Regions from separate parts of the Lysinibacillus phoenicis genome, predicted to be linked through region 4. Evidence: riboswitches for the same ligand, from Rfam matches in the RefSeq annotation. Region 4 holds a riboswitch; each other region holds the start of a gene.

The links. Region 4 has a riboswitch for S-adenosylmethionine ahead of ABC382_RS02525 (Na+/H+ antiporter NhaC family protein). Riboswitches for the same ligand answer to the same signal wherever they lie in the genome.
Region 1: linked by a shared signal. The riboswitch ahead of ABC382_RS16925 (cyclase family protein) and the one ahead of ABC382_RS02525 (Na+/H+ antiporter NhaC family protein) in region 4 are both predicted to bind S-adenosylmethionine.
Region 2: linked by a shared signal. The riboswitch ahead of ABC382_RS18200 (bifunctional homocysteine S-methyltransferase/methylenetetrahydrofolate reductase) and the one ahead of ABC382_RS02525 (Na+/H+ antiporter NhaC family protein) in region 4 are both predicted to bind S-adenosylmethionine.
Region 3: linked by a shared signal. The riboswitch ahead of ABC382_RS20375 (methionine ABC transporter ATP-binding protein) and the one ahead of ABC382_RS02525 (Na+/H+ antiporter NhaC family protein) in region 4 are both predicted to bind S-adenosylmethionine.

The regions. Positions count from the first base shown of each region.
Region 1 covers NZ_JBDFMP010000002.1:3,098,009-3,102,458, reverse strand. Annotated here, with positions in the region: gene ABC382_RS16935 (MFS transporter) at 1-980, shown strand, start outside; gene ABC382_RS16930 (YuzC family spore coat inner layer protein) at 1,173-1,571, shown strand; SAM riboswitch class I at 1,666-1,773, shown strand; gene ABC382_RS16925 (cyclase family protein) at 1,857-2,594, shown strand; gene ABC382_RS16920 (DedA family protein) at 2,624-3,220, opposite strand; gene ABC382_RS16915 (Cof-type HAD-IIB family hydrolase) at 3,315-4,088, opposite strand; gene ABC382_RS16910 (DUF2225 domain-containing protein) at 4,425-4,450, shown strand, end outside.
Region 2 covers NZ_JBDFMP010000002.1:3,344,873-3,349,322, forward strand. Annotated here, with positions in the region: gene ABC382_RS18190 (globin-coupled sensor protein) at 1-191, shown strand, start outside; gene ABC382_RS18195 (protoporphyrinogen oxidase) at 378-1,772, shown strand; SAM riboswitch class I at 1,872-1,971, shown strand; gene ABC382_RS18200 (bifunctional homocysteine S-methyltransferase/methylenetetrahydrofolate reductase) at 2,060-3,907, shown strand; gene metH (methionine synthase) at 3,900-4,450, shown strand, end outside.
Region 3 covers NZ_JBDFMP010000002.1:3,780,763-3,785,212, reverse strand. Annotated here, with positions in the region: gene ABC382_RS20385 (MetQ/NlpA family ABC transporter substrate-binding protein) at 166-1,017, opposite strand; gene ABC382_RS20380 (methionine ABC transporter permease) at 1,088-1,756, opposite strand; gene ABC382_RS20375 (methionine ABC transporter ATP-binding protein) at 1,746-2,774, opposite strand; SAM riboswitch class I at 2,858-2,961, opposite strand; gene ABC382_RS20370 (thioredoxin family protein) at 3,018-3,329, opposite strand; gene ABC382_RS20365 (toprim domain-containing protein) at 3,345-3,686, opposite strand; gene gcvH (glycine cleavage system protein GcvH) at 3,778-4,158, opposite strand; gene ABC382_RS20355 (arsenate reductase family protein) at 4,373-4,450, opposite strand, start outside.
Region 4 covers NZ_JBDFMP010000002.1:275,164-279,613, forward strand. Annotated here, with positions in the region: gene ABC382_RS02515 (acetoacetate decarboxylase) at 1-442, opposite strand, end outside; gene ABC382_RS02520 (LysR family transcriptional regulator) at 573-1,457, shown strand; SAM riboswitch class I at 2,042-2,149, shown strand; gene ABC382_RS02525 (Na+/H+ antiporter NhaC family protein) at 2,289-3,524, shown strand; gene ABC382_RS02530 (VanZ family protein) at 3,608-4,450, opposite strand, start outside.

The sequences.
Region 1 (4,450 bases), 2.8 Mb from region 4:
TAACATCTCGTCTTAGTCGAAAAACAGTTTTATTGCTTGTTATGACCATTTTTATAGCGGGGAATTTAACTGCAGCTATCGCACCAATTTTTTCTATACTGATAATAGGTCGTATTATTTCAGCATTAGCTCATGGTGTGTTTATGTCGATCGCCTCTGTTATAGCAGCTGATGTAGTTGAACCAAATAAACGAGCAAGCGCGATTGCCTTTATGTTTACAGGCTTAACGCTAGCTACTGTGACCGGTGTTCCACTTGGTACATTTATTGGACAAGTAACAGACTGGCGTATGTCGTTCATTTTTATCGTCATTATAGGCATTATCGGTTTAATTAGTAATGCTTTACTAGTACCTAACCAATTATCAAAAGGTAATCCTATTTCTTTACGTGATATTGGCAAAGTATTAGGCAATATTCGCATGTTATTAATCCTTTTCATTACAGCTATTGGATATGGTGGGGCCTTTGTAGTCTATACGTATGTTTCACCTATTTTAGAGCAATATATGGGCTATTCCCCACATGCAGTAGTAATTATATTAGTTGTCTATGGTATTTGCGTTGCTATTGGTAATACATTAGGAGGCCATTTTGCTAACCAAAATCCGCTACGTTCCATCTTTATAATTTTTGTTGGACTTGCCTTAGCGTTACTTGGTATTGGCTTCACTCTTGAATCACCGATTATCGGTTTAGTCATGGTACTGACAATGGGATTATTTATGTTCATGAATGTCCCAGGATTACAGTTATATGCTGTTCTACTGTCTGAAAAATATGTGCCGTCAGCTATTTCTATGGCTTCAGCATTAAACATTTCTGCTTTTAACATTGGTATATTTTTAGGATCCTATATTGGAGGTTTTATTATTCGCCATCAATCATTAGCACATACGCCTCTTTATGGATTCCTAATGGTTATGCTAGCAGCGATTGTTACATTATTATGGTTGCTTTTCGATAATAAAAAACAATAATATTGTTAGTCCGTTTATCTAGCATTTACTTGATATTTTGGTAATTTAACATCGGTATATATACAATATTGATAAAAAGGAAGCTCCCTGTGGCTTCCTTTTTGTGTTATAAGTAAGACAAGAATGGAGTTACACCTAAATTCGCTTGAATACATAAGATAAGATATCAGCTATAGGATAGGAGGAATTCCATTGTATTACAATCCTTATCCGTATTTCGTTCATCCCTATCATTACTCAGCGCCACCAATTGCCAACCACCTTGCTGTAAGATCCTTTCCCCAACATCTTGCAATGCCGACCAACAATCCCTTTCCACCTGTTGATACACATAAATTAAAATCATCGGTTACACGGATAAAGGCAATTATGCAGCAAGCCCAATTACTGACGGATAAAATTGAAAGCTCCCAGCAATTTGCCCATGATTTAATGAATGCAGCACAACTTTCAAATAAAGCAGAAGTGGAGAAATTAATTTCATCCACAGGTATTACGATGAAATTCGAAACGAACTATACACCTGATAGTTTTAGAATACGTCTAATTGATAATGGCTGTTGTGGTGTCATATTGAATTTAAATTGGTGAAAAAAACCCTAACCTTGTATCCCTATTGAACTTGTAAACTATAGAAAACTATGATAAAGTGTTTGTATTATTATTTCTGAAAATTCTTATATTTTTCTTATCAAGAGAGACGGAGGGATTGGCCCGATGAAGTCTCAGCAACCAGCTCAACAGTATGGTGCTAATTCCAATTGGCCTAATTCCAAAGCCTTGAAGATGAGAAGATGAACTACCGTTGTTTATTCAGGAGTCCTCTTCTATAGGGGGCTCTTTTTTTACTACTATTTTAAGAAAGCAGGGAAAACGATGCCTAATGAATTATTACAAGCATTACAATTATTAAAATCTAAACAATGGGTCGATTTAACACATACATTCGGCCCTAACTCACCCCATTTTTTCATGTTCGAAGATGCAAAATTTGAAACATTATTCTCTCACGATGATGGGTTCTTTGCACAACAGTTCACTTTCCCTGGTCAATATGGTACGCATATCGACCCACCCATTCATTTTGTGCGAGACACACGGTACCTTGAAGAGCTCGATTTAAAAGAGCTTGTTCTTCCCCTTGTTGTCATTGATAAGTCCGAAGAAGCTGCTAGCAATCATGATTTTTCTTTAAGTGTTCAAGATATACTTGAGTTTGAAGCACAGCACGGAAAAATTGAGGCAGGTACCTTTGTAGCGCTACGTACCGATTGGAGTAAACGTTGGCCAGATAAGGAAGCATTCAGCAATAAAGATGCGGAAGGGTATAACCATATTCCAGGTTGGGGCTTAGAGGCTTTACAATTTTTACTGACGGAACGTAAAGTTAGTGCGATTGGTCACGAAACATTCGATACTGATTCAGCAGCTGATTTTCGTAAAAATGGCAAACTAGATGGTGAATACTTTGTGCTCGAACAAGACACTTATCAAATTGAGTTAATGACTAATTTAGACAAGCTACCTGCAACAGGTGCAATTATTTTTAATATTGTACCTAAACCAGAAAAAGCATCTGGATTCCCTGTTCGCTCCTTTGCTATTTTGCCATAACTTAAAAGTCGGTATAGAGATACCGACTTTTATTTTTGTACATTTCTTTTTTTGAATATAAAGTAAACGACGAACATTAATAGAACAAATAATAGGATGAGATACATACTATAATGGGATAAGTAGTAACCAACAAACCGCCATTTCTCTCCAAGCATTTTCCCTAACGTTATAAATGTGAATGTCCAGATAAATGCTCCTGTATAGGCAAAGAACGCAAACTTTTTATATGGATAATTATTAATAGCCGCAATATACGCTGTTATGTGGCGGACACCAGGGATAAAATAGCCTATTAACAATAAGATAGGTCCAATTTTGGCAAACATTTTTTTCGTAAAATCAATTTTTTGTTCAGTTATATGAATTTTTGGCCCATACTTTTGTAGTAATGGTAAGCCAAATCGATAACCAATATAGTAGCTTAAAGTAATACCTCCAACTGCGCCAATCATGGCACTTACTAATGCAGGGATATGTTCAAGGCTTTCCCGATAAACACTATAACCTACATATGTTAAGAAAACCTCATCAGGAAGTGGCAATCCAACTATACCTCCAATTAGGATTACGATAATGCCAAAATACCCGTAATGTTCAATTAGAGATTGCACGTGATGTGCCATAAACTATCCCACCTAAAAATTTTTTAACTATAAAATATACAGGTTTCATTATAATCAAACTGCGGAAAACAGAAGAAGCAACTTGAAGATTGTTTTAAATTATTTGAAGCTGACGCAAAGCAAAGTCAATACCGCCCTCGGTAGATTTCTTTGTAACAAAATCAGCAACGTTTTTCAAAGCTAAGCTGCCATTTCCCATAGCAATTCCTAATCCTACCAGCTCCAGCATATCCATATCATTATCCCCATCTCCAAAAGCAATGGCATTTTTAGAATCAATGTTAAAATAATCTAGTACTGCTTGAACAGCTATTGACTTGGAAACATCCTGCTGTAGTACATTCACAATATAAGGATGCCATCGCTGCCATAATATATTCGGAAATTGACTAACATATCTTTTTTCTCCCTGTTCATCTGTATATAGACACATGAGAAAAACTTCCTCATTCGTAATTTTTTCATTTATAACCGGAAAATCTCCCAAAGACAATGTTTCCTGCATAGCATGTAAAGCAGCTGGACTTTGTATGCTATTCATCGCTAGCTGCTCTGTAAAAAATGTTAAGCTATGCTGTTGTTCCATTGCAAAAGCCTCAACATTTTGGACAATCTCTTTAGCAATAGGCGTTTTATGTAGGACAAGATCATGATGTTTCACATATGCACCATTTGCCGTAATAAAGGTCTCTATCCCCAACTCTTCCAACTCACGGCACATGGATAAAGGTCTTCCTGTAGCTGCTACAAGGTGAATTCCCTTATTCTTTAATAAATCAATTGCCTGCTTTGTACTTTCTTCTACACAGCCATCCTCATAATTGATGAGTGTGCCGTCTACATCAAAAAACACTATTTTATAGTTCAACTTGAATCATCCTCCAAAACAATACTTTTGAACCACACAAAAAAAATCCCTTTAACGATTACTAATAAAATATTTGTACGTATTTCGACAAACTTTCAACCATCTATATAACTTACATTAACAGCACCGATAAATACTATTAAAGGAACAGTTCTAGTGACAATTAATAAATAATGTAATGATTATTTTTATTTTAATAATTCTAAAGGAGTATACCAAAGAACACAGAATTGTTAAAATAAAAGATAATCATTTAAATATATTGAACGATACTTTTTAACGAATAGATAGAACAAAAGAAATAATTTTCTAAAGCAGGCAAAGGAGTTGATTCTTATGGCATTTAACATTTATTACTACGA
Region 2 (4,450 bases), 3.1 Mb from region 4:
ATATGTTGCAAACAGAAGGCCAGTTTACGAGTATACTAGATGCCATGACTGAAGCAAAAGAACAAAATGATTGCATGGCAACAAAAATACAAGCAATCGTAGGTATATTAGGTGAGTTAGGGACATCATTTACAGAAGTAACGAATTCGGCAGAAAAATTAGCGACCTTTGCGCAAAATTTAAAAGTATAGACGGTTAGTATTTACTACAATGTATTAGGCGTAATTAACACTATAGTACCTATTAATATATATGTTGGCTAGAGCTATCTCCTAAAGGGATAGCTCTATTTTTGCTAAATTTGTAAAGGGTTGAATGCAATTTTCAATGAAAATAGGTTTATACTGTAGAAAGAACTAATAATAGGGGCGGTTTATATGAAAACAGTTGTTGTATTAGGTGGCGGAATTACAGGATTATGCACAATGCATTACTTACAACGTCAAGTGAAGGAGAATAATCTAGATGTTCGTCTAGTACTTGTAGAGAAAAATACATATCTAGGTGGTAAGTTACATTCGGCATATGAAGAAGGATTTATTATGGAAACAGGTGCTGATTCTATTGTCGCTCGCCATAAAGGTGTTATGGAGCTAGTGCAGGAGCTTGATTTTGAAGATAATCTAGTTTATAACGAAACCGGCATTTCTTATATTTACACAAATAATGAACTACATGCTATTCCAGCTGATTCTACATTTGGTATTCCAATGAGCTTGGCATCCTTAGAGGAAAGCACATTAATATCAGAGCAAGGAAAGCAGGAAGCATTAAAGGATTTGACATTACCAAACAAAGGCTTTACAAAGGAAAGTTCAATTGGCGAGTTCTTAACCTACTATTTAGGAGAGGAACTAGTAAAAAACCAAATTGCACCAGTTCTAGCAGGTGTGTATTCAGGTGATTTACATCAGCTTTCAATTGCTTCTACTTTACCGTATTTAATTGATTATAAGAATGATTATGGAAGTATCATTAAAGGTTTTGATGCGAACCGTGAGCAATTTGTTAAAGCTGCCAATAAAAAATTTATATCATTTAAAAATGGTTTAACTTCTTTAATCGATCGACTTGAGCAAACATTAACCAATGTTGAAATTATCAAGGGTGTCGCTACTTTACATGTTCAAAAACAGAAAGACCGCTATACAATTTCATTAGCAAATGGTGAAAATATCGGAGCAGATTATGTTGTGCTTGCACTACCGAATGAAGCTGTTCAAAGCCTCATGAAGGACGAATCATTAAACTGTTATTTTAATCAATTTACTACTGCGTCAGCCATTACCATATACTTAGGCTTCGATGTACCAGACGCGAAATTGCCAGCAGATGGAACGGGCTATATTGTCTCTCATAATTCTAACGTTACTTGTAATGCAGTAACTTGGACAAGTCGTAAATGGAAGCATACATCGAGAGACAATAAATTACTTGTACGACTCTTCTATAAGAGTATTAACCCAGCGTATGAACAACTACGTGCCATGACTGATGAAGAATTGGCAACCGTTGCTTTAGAGGATGTTCGAAAGAGCTTGGGAATAGAAGAGGATCCAACCGTAGTAAATGTAACAAAATGGATTGATCAAATGCCTAAATACGACTTAGCTCACAGAGAAGCGTTACAAGGGTTGCTTCAGGAACTGAACAAAAACTATCCAAATTTAGCTATAGCAGGCTGTTCATATTTTGGTGTAGGTATCGGAGCTTGCATTCAAAATGGGAAAAAAATTGGTGAGGAGCTTGCAGAGGAACTATCCAGTTTCTAAGATTTTAAGTTAAAAATTACTTTGTTACGTGAAATACTCTTGACTCATTCGTCAGTAAACGATATGATTCTTTTAATTATTTAAAAAATTCATACTTAATTCTTATCAAGAGAAGCAGAGGGACTGGCCCATTGAAGCTTCAGCAACCAACTTATTGTCAGGTGCTAAATCCAGAAGACCGTTGAGTCGAAGATGAGAAGGAACAACAATGCTGAATCGTTAAAGCCTTCTTTTTTATGAAAGAAGGCTTTTTATTATACAGAGACATAGGAAGAGAGGCTAGTTTTATGGGATTGCTTGAGAAGTTAAACACGCATGTATTGACGGCGGATGGTGCAATAGGCACAGTTCTTTATGGCTATGGATTGGAATATTGCCATGAGGAAATGAATGTGCAGAGACCAGAGTTAATTGAAAAGATTCATAGAGAATATATTGCGGCTGGTGCTGACATCATTCAAACGAATACGTACGGTGCAAATGCCATCAAATTAGCTCGCTATGGATTAGAATCACGCGTTCAACAATTTAATGAAGCAGCTATTACAATTGCTAAGCGAGCAGCTGCAGATGGAGGTCAATTTGTTTTAGGGACAATAGGAGGTATTCGTGGTATCCGAAAAAGTGATGCAACACTAGAGGAAATATTAGCGACTGTAGAGGAACAAGCAAGTGTTTTACTTGCAGGAAATCCAGATGGCCTCTTACTTGAAACCTATTATGATTTTGAAGAATTAACTGCAACATTAAAAATGTTACGTGCAAAAACAATGTTACCAATTATTGCACAAGTATCTATGCATGAGCCTGGTGTTTTACAAAATGGAATGTCTTTAAATAATGTTTTGCATGAGCTAGAAACACTTGGTGCAGATATCGTTGGTGTCAATTGCCGGCTAGGCCCACATCATACAATACAAGCATTTGAAGGCGTAGAACTTCCTGAAAAGGCATTTATGTCAGCTTATCCGAACGCTTCACTTCTTGACTTAGAAGATGGGCGTGTCGTTTATGAATCGGAGGCTGATTATTTTGGTCGAGCAGCAGTAGAACTACGTGATCAAGGGGTACGCTTGATTGGGGGCTGCTGTGGTACGACACCAAAGCATATAGCGGCAGCAAAAAAATATTTAGAGGAGTTATCACCCGTTCATGAAAAGCATGCGAAACCTGAAAAGATTGAGGTCGTTCGAGAAGCAGAGCCTCCTAAGTATGAGCCTCTTCATGAAAAAGTAAAACGTGAACGATCTGTCATTGTAGAACTGGATACACCTAGACATTTAGAAATTGATGGATTCCTTGTAGGAGCAAAACAATTGTATGATGCTGGCGCAGATGTAGTCATGATGGCAGACAATTCTCTAGCCTCTCCTCGTATTAGCAATATTGCAATGGGAGCATTGTTGAAGAATACACATGGCGTACGTCCTCTAACACATATTACATGTCGAGATCGTAATTTAATCGGTCTGCAATCACATTTAATGGGATTAAATGCTTTAGGAATTCATGATGTCTTAGCTGTTACGGGTGATCCAACAAAAGTTGGGGACTTCCCAGGTGCGACAAGCGTTTATGATGTCTCCTCGATGGAGCTAATCCAATTAATTAAGCAGTTAAATGAAGGGGTCTCTTTCTCTGGTAAACCCCTTCGAAAAAAAGCAAATTTTTCAGTGGCTGCTGCATTTAATCCAAACGTTCGTGTGTTAGACCGTGCTGTGGCACGTTTAGAAAAGAAAATCGAACATGGTGCAGATTATTTTATTTCACAGCCAGTGTATACGAAGGAAAAAATTGTGGAAATTTACGAGGCAACAAAGCATCTACAAGCACCGATATATATTGGGATTATGCCCGTTACGAGTTATAAAAGTGCAGAGTTTTTACACCACGAGGTGCCTGGCATCAAATTATCAGAAGATGCCTTAGCAAGAATGAAGGCTTGTGGTGAAGATAAAGAACGTGCAACAGCTGAGGGTATTGCCATTGCAAGGGAATTAGTAGAGGTGGCTGCGCAATATTTTAATGGTATTTACCTTATTACACCTTTTTTACGCTATGATGTGACACTAGAGTTGATGAAATATATTGAGCAATTGGATGAACAAAAAAAAGGAGTAAGTATACATGGCTAAGCACTTGATTGAAGAGCAATTAGAGAAACGTATTTTAATTCTTGATGGCGCAATGGGAACAATGCTACAAAATGAAAACTTATCGGCAGATGATTTTGGTGGAGAGGAGCTCGATGGGTGTAATGAAAATCTTGTGCTTACTAGACCTGATGTTATAGAGAAAATTCATCTTAAATATTTAGAGGCTGGCGCAGATATCATTTGTACGAATACATTTGGTGGAACTCCTCTTGTGTTAAATGAATACGATCTGGGTGCAAAAGCGGAAGAGATTAATAAACGTGCAGTTGAAATTGCTCGCCAAGCGGTGGATAAATTTACAACATCGGATTGGCCGCGATTTGTAGCTGGAGCTATGGGACCAACAACAAAAACATTATCCGTAACTGGCGGTATTACATTTGATGAGCTCGAGGAAAATTTCTTTATCCAAGCGAAGGCCTTAATTGAGGCAGGAGCAGATGTGCTGTTATTGGAAACAAGTCAGGATATGCTGAATGTTAAAGCCGGCACATTAGGGGTAACACGTGCTTTCGCGGCAAC
Region 3 (4,450 bases), 3.5 Mb from region 4:
GGATAATTAATCATCTGTACCCTTTCTTAGGAAAGGTGGGCTTCCCAATGACCGAGATGAAAAGCAACCGCCTCGCTTTTTTCAAGTGACATTCTCTTTTTTCAATAACACAAAAGGGTACATAAGTCATTAAACTTATGTACCCTTTTGAAGAATTTTCAATTCTTATTTTACCGGCACTACTGCACCTTTCCATTCTTCTAAGATGAAGTCTTGGATTTCTTTCGAAGTTAATACTTCTAATAATTTTTTAATTTCTGGTTTTGTTTCATCACCTTTACGTACAGCAATGATGTTTACATATGGAGATTCTTTGTCTTCAAGAGAAATAGCGTCTTCGATTGGGTTTAAGCCGTTATCAATAGCAAAGTTAGAGTTGATTAATACTGCATCACCTTCGTCATTTTCATACATTTGTACAAGCATTTCTGGTGCAGTATTCGCATCGAATTTAAAGTTTTTAGGATTTTCTTCAATATCCTTTAATTCAGCTGCTGTTTTATCAATACCCTCTTTTAGTTTAATTAAGCCTTTTGCTTCTAATAATGATAGCATACGACCATGGTCGGATACTGAATTAGAAAGTAAAATTGTTGCTCCTTCAGGAAGGTCCTCTAATGATTTATATTTTTTAGAGTAAATACCGATTGGTTCAATATGAACGCCACCTGCATTAACGAAATCATAGCCATTGTCTTTAATTTGTAACTCTAAGTAAGGAATATGTTGGAAATAGTTTGCATCAATTTCTTCTGACTCTAAATCTTGGTTTGGTAAAACATAATCTGTATATGGTTCAATCTCAAGATCAATACCTTCTTTTGCTAAAATCGGTTTTGCCTTTTCTAAAATAACAGCATGTGGTGTGTTAGAAGCACCTACTTTTAATGTTACGTTTTCTTTGCTATCTGATTGATCATCTGATGCTGAATTTGCATCTTCTTTTTTATCAGTACCACAAGCTGCTAAAGCTAGGACAAGTATTGATAAAAATAATCCTGCCAATAATTTCTTCATTTATGACACTCCCTTTTACTTTGTTTGAAATATGTTAGCGGTAAGAACCGGAATAACCTCTAATGCCTTTCTAGCGTTTATCGATTTTATCGGTAATGACATCACCAATCCATTGAATGATAAATACAACTACTAAGATCAAAATAGTTGCCATTAATGTCACATCTTGGCGATTTCGTTGGAAGCCATCAAGGAAAGCTAAGTTTCCAAGACCACCTGCACCGATAATCCCTGCCATTGCAGTATAACCAACAAGTGCTACAGCCGTTACGGTAATACCAGAAATCAGAGCTGGTAATGATTCAGGGATTAGGACTTTCCAAATAATTGTGGACGTTTTAGCCCCCATTGAACGAGCTGCTTCAATGACACCTTTATCAATTTCGCGTAATGCAATTAAAACCATACGTGCGTAAAATGGAGCTGCACCAATAATTAAGGCTGGTAAAGCCGCATTTGCTCCACGAATTGTCCCAAGTAAAAACTTCGTAAATGGAATTAATAAAATAATTAATACGATAAATGGAATGGAACGGAATATATTAACGAGTGACCCCGTTAAAAAGTTAACAATTTTATTAGCCCATAACTGATTAGGACTTGTTAAAAATAGCAAGATACCAATAACCAATCCAAGAATAAATGTGACAACTGTTGAAATAGCTGTCATATACAATGTTTCATACGTAGCTTGCCACATATTTTCCCAGTCTACGTTCGGAAAGAGATTAGTTAGCATTTGCGATCACCTCCGTTTGAACTTCGACTGTATTTAAATAATGTAGGGCATCAGCCACATTTTCCTTAGAACCATCAATTTGCACAATAAGTGTACCGTATGCTCCATTTTTCGTTTGCGAAATATTGCCATGAACAATGCTTACTTCCACATCGAATTTTTTAACAAGATGTGAAATGACGGGCTGTTCCGTTTTTTCACCAACAAAGATCAGCTTGACAAGTTGACCAGTTGGGTAGTTTGCTTTGATCTGTTCCACTGTATCCTTTGTTTCTTTTGTGTCGGTAATCTGGGCTACAAATTTCTTAGTAATAGCTGCTTGTGGTGCTTGGAAAACTTGCAACACCTCACCACGCTCTACAATTTCACCAGCCTCCATTACGGCTACACGATGACATATTTTACGGATAACGTGCATTTCATGGGTAATCAATACGATCGTTAACCCTAAACGTTCATTGATATCAACTAGTAAGTCAAGAATAGCATCTGTCGTTTCAGGATCCAGTGCAGATGTTGCCTCATCACATAGTAAAACTTCTGGATTATTAGCTAATGCTCGTGCAATCCCAACTCGCTGCTTTTGACCACCTGAAAGCTGTGATGGGTATGCCTTATCACGTCCTTCTAAACCTACAAGTGAGATTAACTCTTTCACACGGCCTTCTCGTTGAGCTTTTGGAACACCTGCAATTTCCAGAGGGAAAGCGATGTTTTCAGCAACTGTTCTAGACCAAAGTAAATTGAAATGCTGGAAGATCATACTTACCTTTTGTCTAGCAGCTCTTAACTTTTGCCCTTTAATGGATGAAAATTCTAGATTGTTTACTGTTACCGTTCCTGTTGTCGGTTTCTCTAATCCATTTAATAAACGAATCATGGTACTTTTACCGGCACCACTATAGCCGATGATGCCAAAGATTTCACCTTTATTTATAGTAAGGTTGACGTCTTTGACTGCCGTTAATTCGCCATTTGCTGTTTTGTATTTCTTCGTAATATTTTGAAGCTGAATCATAGCGAATACTCCTTTTCTTATATAAAAAAACCCCTTCACTCATAGACAAGTAGAAGGGGTCACGTATGATACGTTAAACCGTTCTCTCATCTTTCAAAGAAAAATCTTTGGGTGATTTGGCACCTTTTCACATGGTGATGGTTGCCGGGCTTCATAGGGCACTTCCCTCCGCCGCTCTTCATAAGAGTTCGATATATTTAATGTTTTAGTAATATATTTGATACTTTACCACGCTAGTAATGTTCAGTCAATTGATTTTTTTAACAATTCGTACAAAAAAGGTACAGATTGAAAAGCATAAATTTTATCTGTCACTTTCCCGCCATCAGTAACAAGTAAACATGGGACACTTTCAATTTGATGCTCATAAGCAATCTGCTCTAGAAAGTTGATATTTGCTTTGCCGATTTGAAGCTGTGGCAGCAATTGTTCAATAACTGACAGCATTTTTGATGCCACCGCACATGTTCCACACATCGGTGTATATAAATAAAATGCAGCTTTTTCACCCGACTGTATAGCCGCTTCCCACTGCTCTTTTGACCATTCTTCCATTGATTTCACGCAACCTTACAAAATATATTCATTATGGATTGAGAAATGAGCGCGCAATAAAATCATCGCTAACACTTTTCTTGGTGTTGTCTCTACTTCCTTATATGTTGGCATTGTACGTAAATGCTCAGCCTCTGGATAATGTCTGTCCATTAATGCACGTAGCTTATCGCCAGACGTATCTGCATCAAAAAAAGTGAAAAGCTCACAGCCCTCATAAGGATCGAGTAGCTCTTCTAATTGATGCACACCAATTGTACCATTCGTACAAAGTATTGTAACATTCTCATTTAAAATAGGCTCAATTTGTAGCTTATCTGAGCGTCCTTCTACGATCAAGCATTTTCCCTCGAACATTACGCCACCTCCAATTAGACATCCCCACTTATAAGTCATTATATAACAAAAAACGCCGGTAGTTTCCGACGTTTTTCGATTATAGCTTGTCTTATTCAGCGATCATTTCTTCGTATTGCTCTGCTGTCATAAGTTTTTCAACTTCAGATGCATCAGCAGGCTCAACAACGATCATCCATGCTTTTTCATATGGTGATTCATTAACGAATTCTGGGCTATCTTCTAAATCTGCATTGACTTCAACTACAGTACCTGAGATTGGTGCATATAATTCAGAAACAGTTTTAACTGATTCTACGCTACCGAATGGATCATCTGTTTTGATTTCGTCGCCAACCTGTGGAAGCTCAACGAAAACGATATCTCCTAATTCAGATTGTGCGAAGTGAGTAATACCAATACGTACTTTTCCATCTTCTACTTTTACCCATTCATGTTCTTCAGAGTATCGTAAGTCTTTAGGTGTGCTCATGCAATAAACCCCTCCATAAATATGTAATATATTCACTTTCAGTGTGCCATACTTCTCCTATAAAAACAAGATTCAATTACACCTCTAGGTAATTGAAAGCATATTTTTTCGAGTTCGCTTCAAAAATTAGAAACATCCATCGGAGACATTATTTTCATTCAGATCATGCCTTACACTTCCAAATAGAGGTAAGTCCTCATTACGATCAAGACGGCTATTTCCAAGTTTGCTCAAAATCAGCTTCTTTAAACCCTAACGTTACTTTTTTTCCATCAGTCACGATAGGTCGTTT
Region 4 (4,450 bases):
TATATCCCATTGTTGCATTAGCCACTCTTAATGAACCATAATCTAAGAGACCAACTAATGTATCAGAATCTACAAATAAACTAGGCTTACCTAATTTTTTAGGATACGCAGCAATTTCTCTACCAGAGGCAATGGCTGGGAAACTATCAACATACATTGCATGTAAATAATCACCTTCTTCACCATCCATGCTAACAGGAATGACCTGACCACACTCTGTATAAGAACCTAGCCCTGTTACATCTGGCATTTTCATGATTTCAAATTTGACAAAGGGCTCCTTCACTTCCAATGGTTCTGGAACAATTTTCTTAAGTTTTTCCATATCTGTTTTATAGACGATATTTAAATATTCACGGTTATAAAAGCGATAAGGTCCAATGGGATAAGCACCTGCATCCAACGGTGTTGTGAATTGTCTCATTACTTCATCTTTTCTCATGAAAAACCACCATTCTTTCAACTTTGTCTTCTTACAATAACTACTTTAATGCGGATTTTACATTGCGTCTAATACATAATAAAATATAAATATATTTATTTAGATAAATGAATTAGGGGGCTTAAGCGAAATGGAACTTTTACAATTGAAGTATTTTCAAACAGTAGCAAATACAGAGCATATTTCGAAGGCGGCTCAACAGTTAAATATTGCACAGCCATCCTTAAGTTTGACTATAAAACGTCTGGAGGATGAACTAGGCACAAAATTATTTCATAGAAAAGGAAGAAATATTGAATTAAGTGCTGCAGGACAGATTATGCTCAAGCATGTTAATAAGGTATTTATCGAACTAGAAAATGCAAAAATGGATATTCAATCACTTGATGAAATCAATGCTCGTACAGTTAAAATAGCCATATCAAATACACGATTTCTCGTTGGACTAATTAGTCAATATATTAATGATTTTCCTCATGCCAAAATTCAACAGGGAATTGAGACAAGGGATGATATACGTATAAATTTAAAGAGAGGGGATATTGATCTGGGCATAGCAGGCCCTCCAATCATTGATGAAGAAATTGAAACCTGTGTGCTTGTGGCAGAGGATGTAGTACTTGTGTTGCCTTCTAATCACCCATTGGCTGGTCAGTCAGAGGTTGCTCTAGCTAAGTTTGCAAATGAATCCTTTATTTCCTTAGCCAACAATGCAGAATATAGTCGTTTTACAACGTCACTTTGTGAAAGAGCGGGATTTATGCCTATCAAAAACTATGAAGTAGATTCAACCCTTCTGGCAGAAATTATCCAGCTGGAACAGGGTGTAGCCTTGTTGCCCATATCGGTTTGTAGAAAGTTTAATTTACATTTTGTAAAAATAGCTAATATGAATCCAACGTATACAGTAGGTCTGTCCTGGGTAAAAAATTCCATTTCGTCAGCTGCCGTTCAACAGTTACGGGACTTTATTATTACTTACTTTAACGAAAATAATGAGCACTACAAAATTTAATACCTTTGAAACGGGTTCCTGAAATGCTCGAAAAAACATAAAAATTCCCTAAAATTTTGTTGGAAAATATTTTAACTTGTTCATTGCCTCAACTTAGCGTAGTATTATAACGAATCAAAACTAAGTAAGTTAGTAAGATTCACTTTCACAATAAAACCAGGCGTTCTTCTTAGAAGAGCACCTGGTTTTTTGTTAGTTGCACAATAAGCTACTTGGGATTATATTCTATTATTTAGCAGGCAAATACCCGCGGAGTAAGGTGAAATACTCGCGAAGCAAGGCGAAATACCCGCGGAGTAAGGTGAAATACCCGCGAAGCAAGGCGAAATACCCGCGGAGCAAGGCTGAATACCCGAGGAGTAAGGTGAAATAACCGCGAAGCAGGATGAATACCCGAGGAGCAAGATGGAATATCCGCTATCGGCGTTATTCAGTAATACACAAAATCAGCTACAATAAGCAGATTTCTTCTAAGATTAATCGGAAAATCTATGTACGTATAGAAGTTAAAGAAAAAACTTGTTGCAAATATTAATTTTTTATTTTAATCTTTTAATATTGTGTCAAAAAAATAATATTTTTTCTTCTTATCAAGAGAGATGGAGGGACTGGCCCGATGAAATCTCGGCAGCGGAACTTAGTCATTAAGTTACTGTGCCAAATCCAGCAAGAAATGACTTGATAGATAAGAGGTGTATTTTCAATATAAGGCCTCTTCTTGTTCATTCAAGATGAGGCCTTTTTTTATGGAAAAAGGCTGATTTTAATTTTTTTGGAGGTAAAACAGTGAAGAAAGAGAATCCATGGGCGCTGATCCCATTTGTTGTTTTTATGATATTATTTATTGGTTCTGGGGTTATTACAGGTGATTTTTATGCCTTTCCTGTCATTGTTGCTATCACCATTGCAGGTGCTGTGGCTCTAGCCATGAATCGAAAAGAATCGTTTACGAAAAAAGTTGATATTTTTTGTCAAGGTGCAGGGAATTTAAATGTCATGATGATGGTTATTATTTTTCTCTTGGCTGGGGCCTTTTCAGAGGTTGCAAAAGGTATGGGGGCAGTAGATTCCACTGTTAACTTTGCTTTATCGGTCGTTCCGCAAAACTTACTGGTTGTGGGCTTGTTCATCATTGCCTGTTTTATTTCCCTCTCAATGGGTACATCCGTGGGAACGATTGTTGCATTAGCTCCAATAGGCGTTGGAATAAGTGATCTTACAGACCTTTCTATTGCTTTAGTGATGGCAGCTGTTGTTGGTGGCTCCATGTTTGGTGATAATTTATCCTTTATTTCAGATACAACCATTACTGCCGTACGTTCACAAGGCGCACAAATGAAGGATAAGTTTAAGGTTAATTTTTGGATTGTATTGCCAGCAGCTATTGTAACGAGCATTATTTTAGCAATCATTTCAATGGGTGAAACAGCACAAGTGGCGCATGTAAGCTATAGTTGGGTTAAAATTGTACCATATGTTTTAGTGATCATTTTAGCGTTATCTGGGATGAATGTTTTCCTTGTGCTGGCATTAGGGATTGTCCTTGCAGGTGCTGTTGGCTTAGTAGATGGTAGCTATCACTTGATGAGCCTTCTGCAAACGATTGGAGAAGGCATGTCCGGTATGTATGAAATCGCCTTTCTTGCCATATTAATAGCTGGAATGGTAGAGGTTATTAAGTTTAATGGAGGCATTGACTTTTTGCTGCACCTTGCGACAAGTAGAATTAAATCGAAAAAGGGTGCTGAATTCGGCATTGCTAGCCTTGTGGGTTTAACGAATTTATCTACTGCTAATAATACAATTGCGATATTAATTGCTGGGCCACTTGCCAAAAATATTGCTGAACAATATGACATTGAGCCAAGAAAATCCGCAAGTATATTAGATATTTTCTCCTGTACAGTCCAAGGGCTTCTGCCGTATGGGGCTCAATTCCTTGCTGCCGCAAGCGTGGCCAAAATATCACCAGTAAGTATGCTGCAATACTCGATCTATCCCATTCTTATTGGTATTTGCGGAATGATAGCTATTTCTATTGGATACCCTTCAAAAAAGAAAGCCTAAAGCTCAAATAAGACCAGCAAAGCAAAATTTTAGCTTAGCTGGTCTTTTTCATCTCTTAAAGTAATGTTTTAGATTTAGAAGGATTACTTTCTTGCCTGTATTAGTGTAAACCAGTTGTTTCCGTTTAATGTTCCAGAAACGTTGTATACTGGCTGATAGAAACCTTTTGTGTCATACATATACGTTAGCTCGATTAATTCAATTTCAAGCTGATCGTCTTTTTTTAGAACCAGCTCTTCTTCTGTAACGAGTGCATTATACTTTATTTGAGGAAATTCTCCATTCTTTATTTGCTCATATACTTCAGCAGGGGAGAAGATATCTACTTCCCGTGTAAATTGATTTCTTTGAACATTATAGGCTAATGAATATGCACGTCCATCTTGTGTAAGATCAAGAACTACATCCCCATACCAATAGTCGACATTTAAATCGGGACGATCTGGAAGATTCCATTCAAATTCCCCGTTTTCCAGTACAGAAAACTCTGCTTCTTGAGGGAGGATAGAAAGTTCGTCCATCAATGCCTTCGCCTTATCAATCAAGTGTTCCTGACCAGTCGATGTCGCTTGCTGCGAATAATTATTCGCTGTTAACGACCAATTTCCCATTGAACTTATAAATAATGTATATTGCATACCTGCTTTGTCTTGCAATAAAATTTCTTTGTCTTCTTTATAATTCTTTGTACTCAACTCCGATAACCCTAATTTATCTTGCAACAATGTTTCAACTTCTTCATTATGAATAATTTTTTTATAAACGGGCGCAACAGTAGGGTTTGAGTCTAATTGCAATGAAGTAGATATATGAACACCTGACATATTGGATTTTGTATAAGCGTTTATTGGCAGATGTCCAAATTCTTGTTGAGCATATACCAATGACATCCCAATAAAAATCAATCCCATGATAAGAGGGATAGC